2 regions of the Rhizobium lentis genome follow, and region 2 is predicted to be linked to the other one. Evidence: predicted binding sites of a transcription regulator. Region 2 holds the regulator's gene; the other holds the start of a gene.

Region 1 (7,970 bases), 1.7 Mb from region 2:
GCTTGATCCTGCCGTGCCGGCGGCCGACGGCCTGCATCGGACTGGGCTGCGTCATTTCTCGGCGTCATCGCCATGGCGATCCCGGCAACCCGGGGGTGCGCAACGCAGGCGTGCAACGCGCGACGTGATGAAGGGGGAAATCGCTGGAAGGCGTTTTCCGCAAGGGATTTGCCGCACCTTGTGCGAGCATATCCGGTGTCGATATGCGGCCCTATTGACTTTTCGGTAACCTCTGGCTAGAAGCCCGCCGCAATCGAAGCCGTGAACGGCTTTTTGAAGTTATCCCCATCATCCCAAGGGCGCCGAGGGCCCGCAGGCCCACGCCGATCTTGCTTGAGATTGCGCGAAGTGCTTGGATGAACCCGAGGCTTGGCGTAAACTGATACCCGCAAACGACCATAAGAAGGGAAACTCCATGAGCGTGCGTGTATCCGGGAAACATATGGAAATTGGTGAATCCTTCCGTCAAAAGATCGAGGACCAAATTGGTATGGCCATCACGAAATACTTCGACGGAGGGTATTCCGGCCAGGTCACCGTGGAAAAGGCGAGTTCCCGTTTTTCGGCAGACTGCAAGCTTCATCTCGACAGCGGGGTGGTGCTGCATGCCGCCGGCGAAGCGACGGATCCGCAGCTTGCTTTCGACGCCGCTTCCGAGCGCATCGAGAAGCGTCTGCGTCGCTACAAGCGCAAGCTGAAGGACCATCATGCCGGTAACCACCTGAATGGTTTTGCAGAAGTCTCCTACACAGTTATGGACTCCGTTCCTGATCACGAGGATGAAGTCCCCGACGATTTCGCCCCGGCCATCGTCGCTGAAAGCACGAAGCAGCTGAAGACCATGTCGGTCGCCACCGCCGTGATGGCGCTCGACATGACCGACGAGCCGCTTCTCCTATTCCGTAGCCCCGGCAAGGAACATCTGAATATCGTTTACCGTCGGCACGACGGAAATATTGGCTGGATCGATTCGGCCAATATCAAAGGCTGAGATCAGGGTGGTGAGCGGCGGTATCGCCGTCGCTCCTTGCTTCATCTGATCCCGGCGACAGAAGGAAAAAGAAATGGCATTGGCAGATTTGCTCCATCAGGATGCGATCATTCCCGCCCTCAGAGTAAATTCCAAGAAACAGTTGCTTCAGGAATTGGCGGCAAGAGCCGCGAGGATCACCGGCCTCTCCGAACGGGAGATCTTCGACGTCATCTTGCAACGCGAACGCCTGGGCTCGACCGGCGTCGGCAACGGTATCGCCATTCCCCACGGCAAGCTGGTGAACATTCATTCGATCGTCGGCATCTTCGCCCGTCTGGAGCAGCCGGTCGATTTCGAAGCGCTGGACGACCAGCCGGTCGACCTCGTCTTCCTGCTGCTGGCGCCGGAGGGCGCGGGCGCCGATCATCTCAAAGCCCTGTCGCGCATCGCCCGCGTCCTGCGCGATCATGACCTGGTTGCAAAACTGCGGGCCACCGATTCCGCCTCGGCGATCTACGCCTTCCTCAACGAGGAGCAGACGTCGAACGCTGCCTGAGCCGCATCCATAGCAGAACGAAATAAGGCGCCTGATTTCTCAGGCGCCTCTTTCATTTATCACGGACGGAATGGTCAGAACTCTTCCCAGTTGTCCTGAGCCGCGGCGGCTGAGCCTTGCGATACGGTTGCGGCGCGGCGTATCGCCGGGGCGGCAGCGTGGCGGACGGCAGGAGCGGGTGCGAAATGCGAGGGGGCCGCGGCCGGGGCACGCATCTGCCTCGCCATGGAAGCGAGCGCTGTCGCGTTATTAGAGCCGGAGACTCGGAAGCGTGTGGCAAGCGCCTTCAGCGTCTGTGCCTCGTCGTTGAGGGCGACGCTTGCGGCGGTCGCTTCCTCCACCATCGCCGCATTCTGCTGCGTCACCTGGTCCATCTGGTTCATGGCCTGGTTGATTTCCTTGAGCCCGACCGCCTGTTCGCTGGCCGATGCCGAAATCTGTCGGATGAGGCTGTTGATGCCCATAACTTGTTCGGCGATTTTGTGCAGCGTGCCGCCGGCGCGCCCGACGAGATCGACGCCTTCCTTGACCTGGACGGCTGACGTGTTGATCAGCGTCTTGATCTCCTTGGCGGCATTGGCCGAACGCTGAGCGAGTTCACGCACTTCCTGGGCGACGACGGCGAAACCCTTGCCGGCTTCCCCGGCGCGTGCGGCTTCGACGCCGGCGTTCAACGCCAGGAGGTTCGTCTGGAAGGCGATTTCGTCGATAACGCCGATGATCCGCGAAACCTCGGTCGAAGACTGCTCGATCCCCTGCATGGAGGCGATGGCCTTCTGCACGACTTCGCCCGATTTCTCAGCATCCTGGCAGGCGAGATTGACGTTGTCGGCGGCCGTGCGTGCATTCTCGGCGCTGGAATCGACCTGGGCGGTGAGCTCATTGAGCGCGGCCGCCGTCTCTTCCAGGCTTGCCGCCTGCTGCTCGGTGCGTTTGGCGAGGTCGGAAGCGCTGTTGCTGATCTCGCCGGTGCCGGCGCCGATATTGATCACACTGAGGTTCATTGTGTGGATGGTCTCTTCGAGGCTTGCAAGTGCGGCGTTGAAGTCCTGCTTCAGCTTGCCGTACTCGCCGGGGAACTCTTCGGTGATGCGGTAACCCAGATTGCCCTGCGACAATTCCGAGAGTCCGGCGCCGACGATCGAGACGATGTGACGCTGCAGCGACACCGATTGCTGCCGTTCCGATTCCGAGCGGCTGCGTTCGGTCTCGGCGACCTGCCGCTGGTGAGTGGCCTCGTCTTCGAGGCGCTGGCTGTCGGCGAGCTTGAAGCGGAAGCCTTCGAGCGCCTTTGCGACCGAACCGACTTCATCGGTACGGTCCTGGGCCGCGATGGGTTCTGCATATTCGCCATCGCTGAGCGCCTTGACGCTGGCGACAAGACTGCCGAGAGGCCGCTGCACGAACGAGCGGACGGCGAAATAGAGGGCCAGCATCACCGCGCCGAGCACGATCAGACCGGTGACGATCATCATGTAGGTTTGGGCCTGCACCGGCGCGTTGATCACTGCATGCGGGACGTCGACGAGCACGACCCAGGTGGCGTTGACCCCGGGGACTTCGAATGGATAGACGACGCGGTCGAAGGGGTCGAGGCCGTCATAGCTGAGGTTCTTGACGAGGCCGGGCTGCTTGGTCGACAGCGCCGCCTTGACGACGTCGGCGCCCTCGCCGTCATATTGCTTGGTCATCAGCTCGGGTACCGGCGCGACGATCCAATTGCCTGCCTGCGACAGCAGCGTCACACGGCCGGAGCCGAAGGGGTGCAGCGCCTGCAGCTTATCGGTCAGCGACTTCAGCGAGATGTCGACGCCGCCGACGCCGATCATCTTGCCGCCCGACATGACGGGATAGGCGATGGAGGTCAGCAGCGTTGGTACGTCGGTTCCCTCGGCCATGTAGGGCGTGGTGATCGCGCCCTTGCCGCTGTCGGCAGCAAGCTTCCACCACTCAGCGGTATAATCATTGTCGAAGGTCGAATACTGGACGCCGCCATCCTTGGTTTTCGACCAATAGGGCGTGAAGGCGCCGTTCTTGTTGGTGCCCTCGTCATTGTTGTTGGCGATCTCGGTCGTCTTTCCATCCAGGGCGCCAAGCTGCTCGCAGAACCAGCTGCCAAAGGCGAAGGCATTCTGTTCCAGATTGGCTTTCAGCACGTTGATCATGCCCTTTCGATCGAGCGACTTGCCATCGTGGGCTCGGCCGATGACACCTGACATGCTGCGTGCAGCGCTGGCGAGTTCGCCGACATTGGCGGCGATCTCATTGGCGATCGACTTTGCCTCGATATTGGCTTGATCCATCGTCAGCGTCTGAACGCGAGCCCGGGTCTGCCCTATGAGGAAAAAGTTCGAAGCGATGAGAACAAGTGCGATGGCGATGCCGGTGATGGCGATAAGTTTCGCCGCAAGCGATTTCATGCGAAAAATGAACATGGGTTCCTCAGGCAAGGATGCGCCGAACGGGCATTCTTCGGCGCAGGGGCGAAGGCATGGCTCCGTCATGAAGCAGCCGCATCAGCCGTGGATTCCGCATGCGCGAGGATCCGGCGATCGCTGGGAAGATCGCCGGAGACCTATTAAATTTGAGTGAAACTTAAGTGGTTTATACGAGCAAAACCGCAGGAATCCCCCATTGAATTGAAGGACATCTGGCGACGTTTCGCAGGCAGGCCAGGCTATATTCTGTCTGCGACTTCCCCAGTCAAAGGAATCGACGGTTGCGCTCCTGATTTGAGACATGCAAGTGAACCGGCAACTGCCGCGCGCCGCAGCGCCGCCGGAAAGTCAAGGCCCTCATCGAGGCTGGCGGCGAAATAACCGCAGAAGGTGTCTCCCGCACCGACCGTATCGACGGGGTCGATCGCCAGCCCTTGCGCCCGTGAAATGGCGCCGTCCCGGATGGCTATGACGCCATCGCCGCCGAGCGTCACGATCAGCGTCTGCCCGGTTTCCTGATACAGGCGGACAAGCGCTGCCTCGCGCGCTCCTGCGTCCATGCCGGTCTGTCCGGCAAGCCGCTCGAACTCCGTCTCATTGGCAATGACGATATCGGCCAGCCGGCCGAGACGCGATGCATCGGGGGTCAAGGGGGCGAGGTTGAGGATGCTGGTGATGCCCTTGGTGCGTGCGGCCGATAGCGCGCGTTCGACGGCTGCGACCGGCACCTCAAGCTGCAACATCAGTATGTCGCCTTCGTTCATGCGGCCGATAGCGGTTTCCGCGTCCGCGGGCGCGACCAGGCCGTTGGCGCCCGGCACCACGGCAATCATGTTCTCGCCGTCGCCGCCGACCAGGATAAGCGCCGTTCCTGTGGGACCGTCGACATGCTTGACGAGGGAGAGATCGGTTCCGGCCTCATCAAGCAGGGCAAGAGCATCGGCGGCAAAAGCATCCTTGCCGACGGCACCGGCCATATGCACGTAGCGGCCGGCGCGGCGCGCTGCCAGCGCCTGGTTGGCGCCCTTGCCGCCGGCAGCAGTGGCAAAACCGTTGCCGGCCACCGTCTCACCGGGCTTCGGCAGGCGCTCCGTCGTGGCGATGAGGTCCATGTTGATGGACCCGAAAACTGTAATCATGAGGATGTCCCGTCCTTTGGAGCATCGGGCGATATCATGCTCCAATCCTTTGATAGAATGCGCGCGAGACACTGCCCGAAGCGGTTACTCCTCGTCAACCACCCGAAGCTTGAGAAGGCCGGTACGGCTTTCCACGGATTTGGCCGGAGCCTCGCTGTCGCGGGCGGGCTTGGCGTCGCCGCCTGCCTCGAATTCCAGCGCCTCGATCTTGGCGCCGCGCTTGGTGAGCTTGTCTGCTGACGTCACCACCATGTCGATATCTTTCTGCGCCATGGCGAAATGACCCTGCAGCTTGCGCACCCGCTCGTCGAGCCGGCCGAGATCGTCCATCAGGATCGCCACCTCGCCCTGAATCAGATGCGCCTGCGCCCGCATGCGCTGATCCTTCAGCACGGCCTGGATGACCTGGATCGACAGCATCAGCAGCGACGGCGAGACGATGACGATGCGCGCGCGGTGCGCCTTCTGCACCAGCGCCTCAAAGTTCTCGTGGATCTCGGCGAAGATCGATTCCGATGGTACGAAGAGAAAGGCCGTATCCTGGGTTTCTCCCTGAATCAGATATTTCTCGGAAATATCGCGGATGTGGATCTCCATGTCGCGGCGGAACTGCTGGCCGGCGATCTTGCCGGCCTCGGGGCTGCCGGCATCGCGGATCGCGTTCCAGGCTTCGAGCGGGAACTTCGCATCGATGACAAGCGGCGGCGCACCGTTCGGCATGCGGATCGTGCAGTCCGGCCGCGAGCCGTTCGAGAGCGTCTGCTGGAAGGCATAGGCGCCCATCGGCAGGCCGTCGGCGACAATCGTCTCCATCCTCGACTGGCCGAAGGCGCCGCGCGTCTGTTTGTTGGAAAGAATGGCCTGCAGCCCGACGACGTCCTTGGCGAGCGTCTGGATATTGTTCTGTGCGGCATCGATGACCGCCAGCCGCTCCTGCAGCCGCTGCAGGTTCTCATGCGTCGACTTCGTCTGCTCGGTGATCGTCGAGTTGACGCGCTGCGACATGCCGTCGAGGCGCTGGCTGATCGCTTGGTTGAGTTCGCTCTGCCGCGCGCCGAAAACCTCGGCCATGGCCGCGATGCGGCCCTGCATCTCCGCCTGGACCTTCAAAAGCTCGGCCATGCGCGCCTCGCTTTCGCCAGCTCGCAGGCGCGCCTCCTCCGCCTGCTCGCGGCGATGGCTGGCGCCGCGCAAGAGCAGAATGATCATCAAAAGCACGAGGGCGACGAAAAGGCCGCCGGCAAGCGCCAGCATGGCCGGGCTGATCGAGGCGACGGAAAGGGCGAGCGATTCGGAATGGACGGTCATGCCGCAACCATAACAGAAGATGCGGCAATATATAGATCAAAACGGGAACAGAATCGGCGGTCCCCAATATCTTCTGTGTCGCCCTTTTTCGTCGCCGATGCGGAAAATCGCCGCCGACTTAACCATTGCTCAACCATATTCGCCAAAATCTGTTGCGTAGAATTCCCTCCCGCGCCGTTGCGCCAATCACAGAGATTACCATGACATCCCAGCAGACCGACAATGCTCTCAGGCAGCGCCTCGATTTCATCGAACTGGACGAGGCGGCGCGCCGGTCGATGCGGGATCTCAGCCCGGTCATCTCGGAGCTGATCGGCGCCGCCCTCGATAAATTTTACGCCAAGGTCGCCAGGACCCCCGCGGTCTCGGGCTTCTTCGCCGATAAGAGCCATGTCGCCCATGCCAAGAAGCGCCAGCAGGATCATTGGGCCAATCTCGCCAGCGGCACCTTCGACGAGCGCTATGTCGACGGCGTGACCGCGGTCGGCCGGACGCACGCCAGCATCGGGCTGGAGCCGCGCTGGTATGTCGGCGGCTATGCGCTTGTTCTGTCCGAACTCGTCAAGGGTATCATGGAGAAGCAATGGCCGTCGGTCTTCGCGCGCCAGCAAGGCAGGCAGCTCGCCGAGAAACTGTCGGCAGTCATCAAATCGGGCATGCTCGACATGGATTATTCGATCTCGGTCTATCTCGAGACGCTTGAAGCCAAGCGCCGGGCCGTTGAGGAGCAGCGGGCCCAGGCCGAAGCCGATCAGGCGATGGCGCTGGAAGAGTTGCGCCGCGGTCTCGAAGCGCTGTCGAACGGCGATCTCGAAGCCACTCTGCCGTCCGACCTGCCCGGCAATTTCAAGCAGATGGCCGAGCATTACAACCGTGCCGTCAAGGCCCTTCGCCAGTCCTTCGCGTCCGTGCGCGACACCTCGGGCCAGATCATGAACGGCGCCGACGCCATCTCCAACGCGACCAACGACCTGGCGTTGCGCACCGCCCAGCAGGCAGCGGGCGTCGAGGAGAGTTCGGCCGCCCTGCAGCAGCTTTCCGTCAGCGTCGGCCAGACGGCTGCCAATGCCGAGAAGGCCTCCGACGCGGTGCGCGAGACGCAGCAGAAGGCGAAGAATTCCGGTGAACTCGTCACCAGCGCGGTCTCGGCGATGGCCGGGATCGAGAAATCCTCGACGGAAATTTCCAAGATCATCGGCGTCATCGACGAGATCGCCTTCCAGACCAATCTTCTGGCGCTGAATGCCGGCGTCGAGGCAGCGCGCGCCGGTGATGCCGGCAAGGGTTTTGCCGTCGTCGCCCAGGAAGTCCGCCAACTCGCCCAGCGCACTGCCGAAGCCGCCAAGGAGATCAAGAACCTGATCTCGCAGAGCTCGACCCAGGTCAATGAGGGTGTCGGCATCGTCTCCAGCACCGGCGAGGCGCTGAGCGACATGATCAGCCGCATCGACATCATCAACCGCTTCGTCGCCGATATCGCCGCTGCCGCCCGCGATCAGGCAACCGGGGTCAACGAGGTCAGCGTGGCGATCCGCAGCATGGGCGAAATCACCCAG
Region 2 (7,970 bases):
GATCTTGACGCCGAAGCCTGTTTTCTCGATTGCCGATTGCGCCGCGGCGAGGCTGACGAAGGCGCCGAATGCGGCCGGTTCCGGCGCGCAAAGCGCCACCTCGGCAATGCCGGTGACGCCATTGGCATGTTTCTCCAGCGCACCACGGTCGGCCGGGAGCGGGTTGATGCGCTGACAGGTGAAGAGGAAGAAATCAGGCGCACGCAGATCGCTCGCAAAGGCCAATCTGAAGCTGCCGACGCTCTCGGAACCATCCGGCATCTTCATCGGCCGGCTGAACTCCAGCATCTCGCCGGCGCTCGATCCCCTACTGGCGAATTTCCTATGATCGCGGGCAGCATCTTCGGTGGCGAAAACGATTGCCGAAAGCCCCTCCTCGCCGCAACGAAAGCGAAAGGCTTGGTTGCGGGCGGTGAAGACATTGCCTTTCAGCGCCGATGCGTCGCTCTCCTCGATACTCGCGACGCCGAGCGGCTCCAGATAAGTTTTGTCGGCAAGGAAGACGCAGGCGTTTTCCGTTCCAAAGGGATGGCGCGCATCGGCGGCTACGGTGAAGCCAAGCTTGCCGAGCCTCTCGCGCGCCAGATCGATATTGACGACGGGCAGAACGACGTGATCCAGCGGGTGCGGCTTGGCGAGATGCTCGTTCATCGGTTCCTCTCCCAGAAACGACAGGAGATGTGCGACAGCACCTCCCTGAATGCAAGACATGGCGCCAATCCGGCGAATGAAAATAAAAATCGCGACGAGTTGGCGTGAAGTTTTACGGAAATTTAGCTACTTGCGGAACACATATGGAACATATAGGGTCTGTTCTGGATTTGTTTCAATCACGGGGTCTGACGTCGATGCTCACGCGCAAACAACAGGAGCTTCTCCTTTTCATTCATGAGCGCATGAAGGAATCCGGCGTTCCTCCCTCCTTCGACGAAATGAAGGATGCTCTTGATCTCGCCTCGAAATCCGGCATTCACCGCCTGATCACGGCGCTCGAGGAACGTGGCTTCATTCGCCGCCTACCGAACCGCGCCCGGGCGCTTGAAGTGATCAAGCTTCCGGAGGCCTATAGTCCCAGTCTTCAGCCGCGCCGCGGTTTTTCGCCGAGCGTCATCGAGGGCAGCCTCGGCAAGCCCCAGCCGACCGCAGCGCCCGCTGCCGCTAAACCGGTTGCCGACAACGGCAACTCTGTTTCCGTACCGGTCATGGGACGAATCGCTGCCGGCGTTCCGATCTCGGCGATCCAGAACAACACGCACGACATCGTCGTTCCCGCCGATATGCTCGGCTCCGGTGAGCACTATGCGCTTGAAGTCAAGGGCGACTCGATGATCGAGGCCGGCATCTTCGACGGCGATACCGTGATCATTCGCAACGGCAGCACGGCAAGTCCCGGCGATATCGTCGTTGCCCTTGTCGACGACGAGGAAGCAACGCTGAAGCGTTTCCGCCGCAAGGGCGCCTCGATCGCGCTGGAGGCCGCCAACCCCGCCTACGAGACCCGCATCTTCGGGCCCGACCGCGTCAAGGTGCAGGGCAAGCTCATCGGCCTCATCCGCCGCTATCACTGATACCGGACAGACCAGAATCCGTAAAACTGTCGTTGCGCCAATCATAGGCGCGATGGCGCATCCATGGCCGCGATAGGGCATTGAAGGCGGTCGCCACCTCCGGGCCGCCGGCGGTGATGCGCAGTTCGACCGAACCGGTCCGGCGCAGCGTCTCGCCGGTAAACAGCGTCGCGCCCGAGCGGCAGCTGGCCGAGCGCAGGCGCACCGGCGTGATGACAATATCGCCGGCATCGCAGGCCGGTCCGAGATAGGCGGCGTTCTCGATGACGGTCACGACATGACCGTTGGCGAGCTTCGCTACGCACCAGGCTTTCTTGACGCAGGAAAAACGCTCCGCGGTACCCCCCGCTGCGGCAGTCCGCATTGCGAGCCTCGCTTCGTTCTGCTGACCGGCCGAAAGCCTGAGGCGGCGATCGTCTCCCTCGGGAACAGCAGGGCCATCCAGCATTTTCGGCGGGTCATGAGTGGGCAGAACCAGTGCCCTTTGCCACTGGTCGAAGATGAAATCCGGCGGCCTTTCACGATTGGAAGCCATTGCCGACGCCTTGACGATCGCGACCAGACCGCCATCCTCGGAAATCACCAGATCCGGCGGCCGGCGAGCCGGCAGAACCAGGAAAGCGAGCGTCGAGACTGCCATGATGGCGGTGCCGACATGGCGCAGCCGCGTCCGCATGAGCGTCATCAGCAGGAAGCCCGCCACGGCCACGGCGAAATACCAGCCGGGCAAGCGACCGATGCCGATATCCCCGCCCCAGCCGGATATCGTCCTTGCCACCGCGATCACCAGATCGAGGCCGAATCCGACCACTTTCCAAGGCAGTGCATCCAGGCCGAAAGGCATAAGCAGCATCGCGAACAACCCGGCCGGCATGACAATGAAGGAGATCATCGGCATCGTCGCGAGGTTTGCCGGGAGGCCGTAGGCCGTCAGGCGATGAAAGTGCTCGATCGAAAACAGCGCCGTGGAAAAGCCACCGATCAACGAGGTCAGGAAAACACCGCCGAAGAAGCGTCCGACGGCAACCACCGGCCGCAGGGCCGGCATTTTCAGGACGGCGTTTTCGCGGACACGCCGGTCCTTCCATAGCTGATAACCCGATACCAGCGCCAAGGTCGCGGCAAAGGACATTTGAAAGCTTGGCCCGAGGACCTCGGAGGGAGCAAGCGCGATGATAACAAGCGCGGAAAGAGCGACATTGCGAAGGCTGATCGAAGGCCGGTCGAAGAAGACGGCAATGAGCATGATGGCCATCATGATGAAGGCGCGTTCTGCCGAGACCGCGAAGCCCGAGATCAGAAAATAGGCCGTGACGGCGATGAGCGCGCCGGCGGCGGCGAACTTTTTGGTCGGATAGGCCTGGGCGATGCCGGGAAAGAGACTGAGCAGCATCCGGAAGCCGACGAAGAAGATGCCGGCCGACAGCGCCATGTTGAGACCTGATATTGCGATGATATGGGCAAGACCGGATTGGCGCAGTGCATCCGTCGTCTCGTTTGAAATGGCGCGACGCTCGTCCGTGACGAGAGCGGCGGCAAAAGCGCCCGTGTCGCCGGGCAGGATCGAGCGTATGCGGTCGCCGATGCCGCTGCGCAGCCGATAGAGCCATTCGAGAAGAGCATCGGTAGCCCGCCTCGCCTCTTGCGGCTCCGCCTGCGAATCGACCTTCGTCGGGGCCCCGTAGAAGAAGCCGTTCGCGCCGATGCCGTCGAAATAGGCACCGAAGGAAAAGTCGTTGAGCTCGGGCAGCGCCGGACCCGCCGGCGGCGTCAGCCGTGCCCTGCCGGTGATTATGTCCCCGATTTCGAATGGCGCATCGGCGCCGCGGGCGATCACGGTTATGCGCTTCGGCGGCCGCTTGACCGCCGGCTCCTCGGTGCCGGTGACGGCAAGAATATAGCGCCACCGACCGCGATCGTCGCCTTCGCGCCGCTCGACGCGGCCGGTCACAGTCGTCGTTACGGATGAATCGAGGATGACAGTCGAAGCCCGCCACCTCTCGAACTGCGCGCAGAGCATGCCGCAGACCACAAGGGCAAGCGCCAGAAACGTCGCCCGCAAAACCGGCCGGCCGCGGCCGGCGACGAGAACCGCGACCGTCAACACCATCAGGCCGAGCAGTGAGGGAAGGAATGGAATATCGGTTGGTGCGAGAAACCAGAAGGCCGCGCCGGCGCCGAGAAAAACCGGCGAGAACAAGAGCAGGCGGTCGTAGTCCGCCTCCTCGCTCAGCATCCGGCCGCCGGCACGAAACGATTTTGCGATGGCGGCCATCAGCCGTCGGCGCAATGGCATCATGGACTGCGTCGTTGTCGGCCGCGTTCCCGCGGCAGGCGCAGGAAGAGACGCGGGACCGGCAAGGTCGACGCCCACTTGCGGCCGCAATTCGACTGTCGTCATTTCCTGCATGCACCGCCCCAACCCCGCTCAGCAACAATGCAACTCCGGAGCAAATCCGGCAAGAATAATCGATTGAAATATGAGGGAAAATCGTTAGCGGCAAAAGGTCAGTCGAATCATCGGCTTCCGCTATGCGTGCGGCTCATCGCTGCAGTGCCTAAAAGGTGATGCCGCAATGCACAAAATGCCGTCACGGTAACTTGGCATTAGCGTCACGATCATATAGCTATCGGTGAGGACGCTTAACCCCTATGGCGCTTTTGTGGCGCCACCGACATTTCGGAGGACAGCATGACGGATCAAAGCGCTACAATAAAAATCGGTGATAAATCAGTCGACCTTGCCGTTAAAAGCGGCACCATCGGCCCGAGCGTCATTGATATTGGTGCCCTCTACAAGAACACCGCTTCCTTCACCTACGATCCGGGCTTCACCTCGACCGCATCCTGTGAATCGAAAATCACCTATATCGACGGCGACGAAGGTGTTCTGCTGCACCGCGGCTATCCGATTGAGCAGCTCGCCGAGCATGGCGACTTTCTCGAGGTCTGCTATCTCCTACTCTACGGCGAACTGCCAACCGCTGCGCAGAAGAAGGATTTCGACTATCGCGTCACGCACCACACCATGGTGCACGAGCAGATGACCCGCTTCTTCACCGGCTTCCGCCGCGATGCGCATCCAATGGCCGTCATGTGCGGCTGCGTCGGCGCGCTGTCGGCCTTCTATCACGACTCGACCGACATCACCGATCCGCACCAGCGCATGGTCGCAAGCCTGCGCATGATCGCCAAGATGCCGACGCTTGCCGCCATGGCTTACAAGTACCATATCGGACAGCCCTTCGTTTACCCGAAGAACGATCTGGACTATGCGTCGAACTTCCTGCGCATGTGCTTTGCCGTTCCCTGCGAGGAATACGTGGTCAATCCGGTGCTTGCACGCGCGATGGACCGCATCTTCATCCTGCACGCCGATCATGAGCAGAACGCCTCGACCTCTACGGTCCGTCTCGCCGGTTCGTCGGGCGCCAACCCCTTCGCCTGCATCGCCGCCGGCATTGCCTGCCTCTGGGGCCCCGCGCATGGCGGCGCCAACGAAGCAGCGCTCAACATGCTGAACGAGATCGGCACGGTCGACCACATTCCGGAATATATCGCCCGCGCCAAGGACAAGAACGATCCGTTCCGCCTGATGGGCTTCGGTCATCGCGTCTACAAGAATTACGATCCGCGCGCCAAGATCATGCAGAAGACGACGCATGAAGTGCTCGGCGAACTCGGCATCAAGGACGATCCGTTGCTCGAAGTGGCGATGGAGCTGGAGCGCATCGCGCTCACCGATGAATATTTCATCGAAAAGAAGCTCTATCCGAACATCGACTTCTATTCCGGCATCACGCTGAAGGCGCTGGGCTTCCCCACCACCATGTTCACCGTGCTCTTCGCTCTCGCTCGTACGGTCGGCTGGATCGCACAGTGGAACGAGATGATCGAGGATCCGGAACAGCGCATCGGCCGTCCGCGCCAGCTCTATGTCGGCGAACCGAAACGCGATTATATCCCGGTTTCGAAGCGCTGATCGCCTCAGGACCCAAAAAGAAACCCGGTCAGAAATGGCCGGGTTTTTTCTTGTTCAGCACGTCGAGAAGGATTTCGGCGGCGTGCTCGCCAGGCGGCTTCTCCGTCTGCATGCGCTGCCAAATCAGCTCATACCCTTCCATCATCGCCTTGAGCTGGTAAGTGTCGGCCGACAGCCGCTCTATCCAGCGTGCAAGGCTTGCGCCGCGAACGATGTCGTTCAGATATTCCGGCACGACCGAGTAATCGGCGATCAGGTTCGGCAGCGCGCCCGTCCAGGTCTTGATGCTCGATGTCAGCATGCGCATGATCCAGTCGACCTTATACGCGGAGACGACCGGGACATCGGCAAGCGCAAGTTCAAGAATAACTGTTCCGGACGCCGCCATGGCTGCATCGGCCTCGGCAAAGGCCTTCCATTTCGCTTCCGCGCCGACGACGATCTCCGGCTTTACCGCCCACCCCGCGGTCATCGCGCGGACAAGCGCCTCCTTATGTGTCACCGTGGGCAGAATGAAACGCATCGGACCGTTGCGAGCGACGAGTTCGCTTGTTGCGAGCTCGAAATAAGGCAGCAGCTTCTTGATCTCGGAGGAACGTGAGCCGGGAAGAAGGAGGATCGGGCCGTTACCGGGCTGTCTGCCGGCGCGCAGCCGCCGGGTTTCCAGCAACGCCGGGTCGGCGACCAGGCGATGGCCGACATAGGTGGTCTCGGGACCGCCGAGCGCGCGCATCACTGCCGGCTCGAAGGGGAGGATGGCGAGCACATGATCGACATAGGCAAGCATGCGCGTGGCGCGATATTCCTTCCAGGCCCAGACGCTCGGACAGACATAATTGACGACCGGCAGATCGGGCAGCGCGGTGCGCACGCGCTTGGCGACGCGATGGGTGAAATCCGGACTGTCGATGATGAGAAGAATGTCCGGCCTTGCGGCGGCGATCTCAGCCGCGGTTCGGCGGATCAGGCCAAGCAGCTTTGGCAGCCGGCTCAGCACCTGGGTGATGCCCATGATCGACAATTCGGAAAAATCGAACAGGGATCTCAAGCCTTCCGCCTGCAGCCCCTCGCCGCCGACGCCGACAAGCTCGACCGGCCCGCCATGTATCCGCTTCAGCGCGGCGATGAGATCGGCCCCGAGCAGATCACCCGACACCTCTCCGGCAATGACGGCGATCTTCAGCGGCGCGCCGTTCATTCGAACCCCCATGCCGGCAGGCCGCGATCGACGCCGCAGACGAAGAGTCCTGCCTCATCGGCTGCCTTGATGACGGCGCCGCGATCGAGCACCAGCGAACGGCCAGCCTCGACAGCGATGCCGCCAAGACCGGCTTTTTTTGCATTCTGGATTGTGGAGACGCCGATCGCCGGCAGGTCAGCGCGAACATCCTGCTGCGGCTTGCAGAGCTTGACGAGCACGCCGCGGCGGCGTGGCGAGACGCGGCCGGCAGCTCTGAGGCCAGCGACACGATCCAGCATCTCGTCGGTGCCCTCAAGACCCTCCAGCGCGACGACGCGCCCGCCGATGCTGACGGCACCCTGCCCGACATCCAGCCGGCCGAGCATATCGGCGGCTTCGGCGGCGCGGCTGATATCGCGGCGGTCTTCCTCGCCGGGTGCGACCCCGCCAAGCGGACCAACAGTGGCAAGCAGGTCCGGGGCGATCTCATGGGCGCCGACGACGCGCCGACCGTTCCCCTCGATCAACCGGATCACCATTTGCAGAACCGTATCGTCGCCGCCGGACAGCAGCGTGCGAATGGCGGCGGGGACCTTCATCAGGATCCGGAAGGTCGGGCGCACCTCGCGCCATTCCGGCCGGCGGCGCACGCTTCCCGACATCACCACACGGCCGATGCCATAACGGTTGAGCAGTGCATCGAGGGCGGCGAAATCTCCGATGCCGATGACGGCATGATCATATCCCTCCCAGCGCCGATCGCTCTCGTCCCTCAACGCGACGATGACGGGATTTTCGCCGGCTGCGCGCGCCGCTTCGGCGACATAGGAAGGCAGAAGACCGCCGCCGGCGATGATCGCCAGCCGGCCCGCAGCGGTGTCGCCTGATAAAGCCACGGACTAGCCCTTCTGCCCCCGGGTCGGCGAGGACAGGGCGCGGTCGCTCTCGGCGGCGATGAAATCGAGGATATGCACCACCTGCTCGCAATCGGCATATTCGTCGCGGATCGCAGCGGCGTTTTCCCGGACCGAGGCCGCTCCCTCGAAAATCGCCTTATAGGCGCGGCGCACCCTGTGGATGACGGCGCGGTCGATCCCGGCGCGCGTCATGCCGACGACGTTGAGACCGCCGAGCAGTCCGGGATTGCCGTTCAGCATGCCATAGGGGATGACGTCATAACTCACCGCCGACAGACCGCCGACGAAAGCCTGACGGCCGACGCGGGTGAACTGGTGAACAG

The links. The regulator LexA, encoded in region 2, represses DNA repair genes until DNA is damaged. The targets are predictions, from matches to a motif close to TGTTCNNNNTGTGTTCNG.
Region 1: a site for LexA is predicted at 6,447-6,464, ahead of J0663_RS10825 (DNA recombination protein RmuC). Genes of this name have one in related genera too.

The regions. Positions count from the first base shown of each region.
Region 1 is NZ_CP071454.1:2,245,814-2,253,783, forward strand. Features, by position in the region: partial or broken gene J0663_RS10800 (EamA/RhaT family transporter) at 1-34, shown strand, start outside; gene hpf (ribosome hibernation-promoting factor, HPF/YfiA family) at 416-991, shown strand; gene ptsN (PTS IIA-like nitrogen regulatory protein PtsN) at 1,065-1,529, shown strand; gene J0663_RS10815 (methyl-accepting chemotaxis protein) at 1,604-3,964, opposite strand; gene J0663_RS10820 (ribokinase) at 4,207-5,106, opposite strand; gene J0663_RS10825 (DNA recombination protein RmuC) at 5,191-6,414, opposite strand; gene J0663_RS10830 (globin-coupled sensor protein) at 6,615-7,970, shown strand, end outside.
Region 2 is NZ_CP071454.1:3,907,988-3,915,957, reverse strand. Features, by position in the region: gene J0663_RS19045 (VOC family protein) at 1-651, opposite strand, end outside; gene lexA (transcriptional repressor LexA) at 849-1,568, shown strand; gene J0663_RS19035 (ComEC/Rec2 family competence protein) at 1,549-3,978, opposite strand; gene gltA (citrate synthase) at 4,261-5,550, shown strand; gene lpxB (lipid-A-disaccharide synthase) at 5,579-6,748, opposite strand; gene J0663_RS19020 (LpxI family protein) at 6,745-7,626, opposite strand; gene lpxA (acyl-ACP--UDP-N-acetylglucosamine O-acyltransferase) at 7,630-7,970, opposite strand, start outside.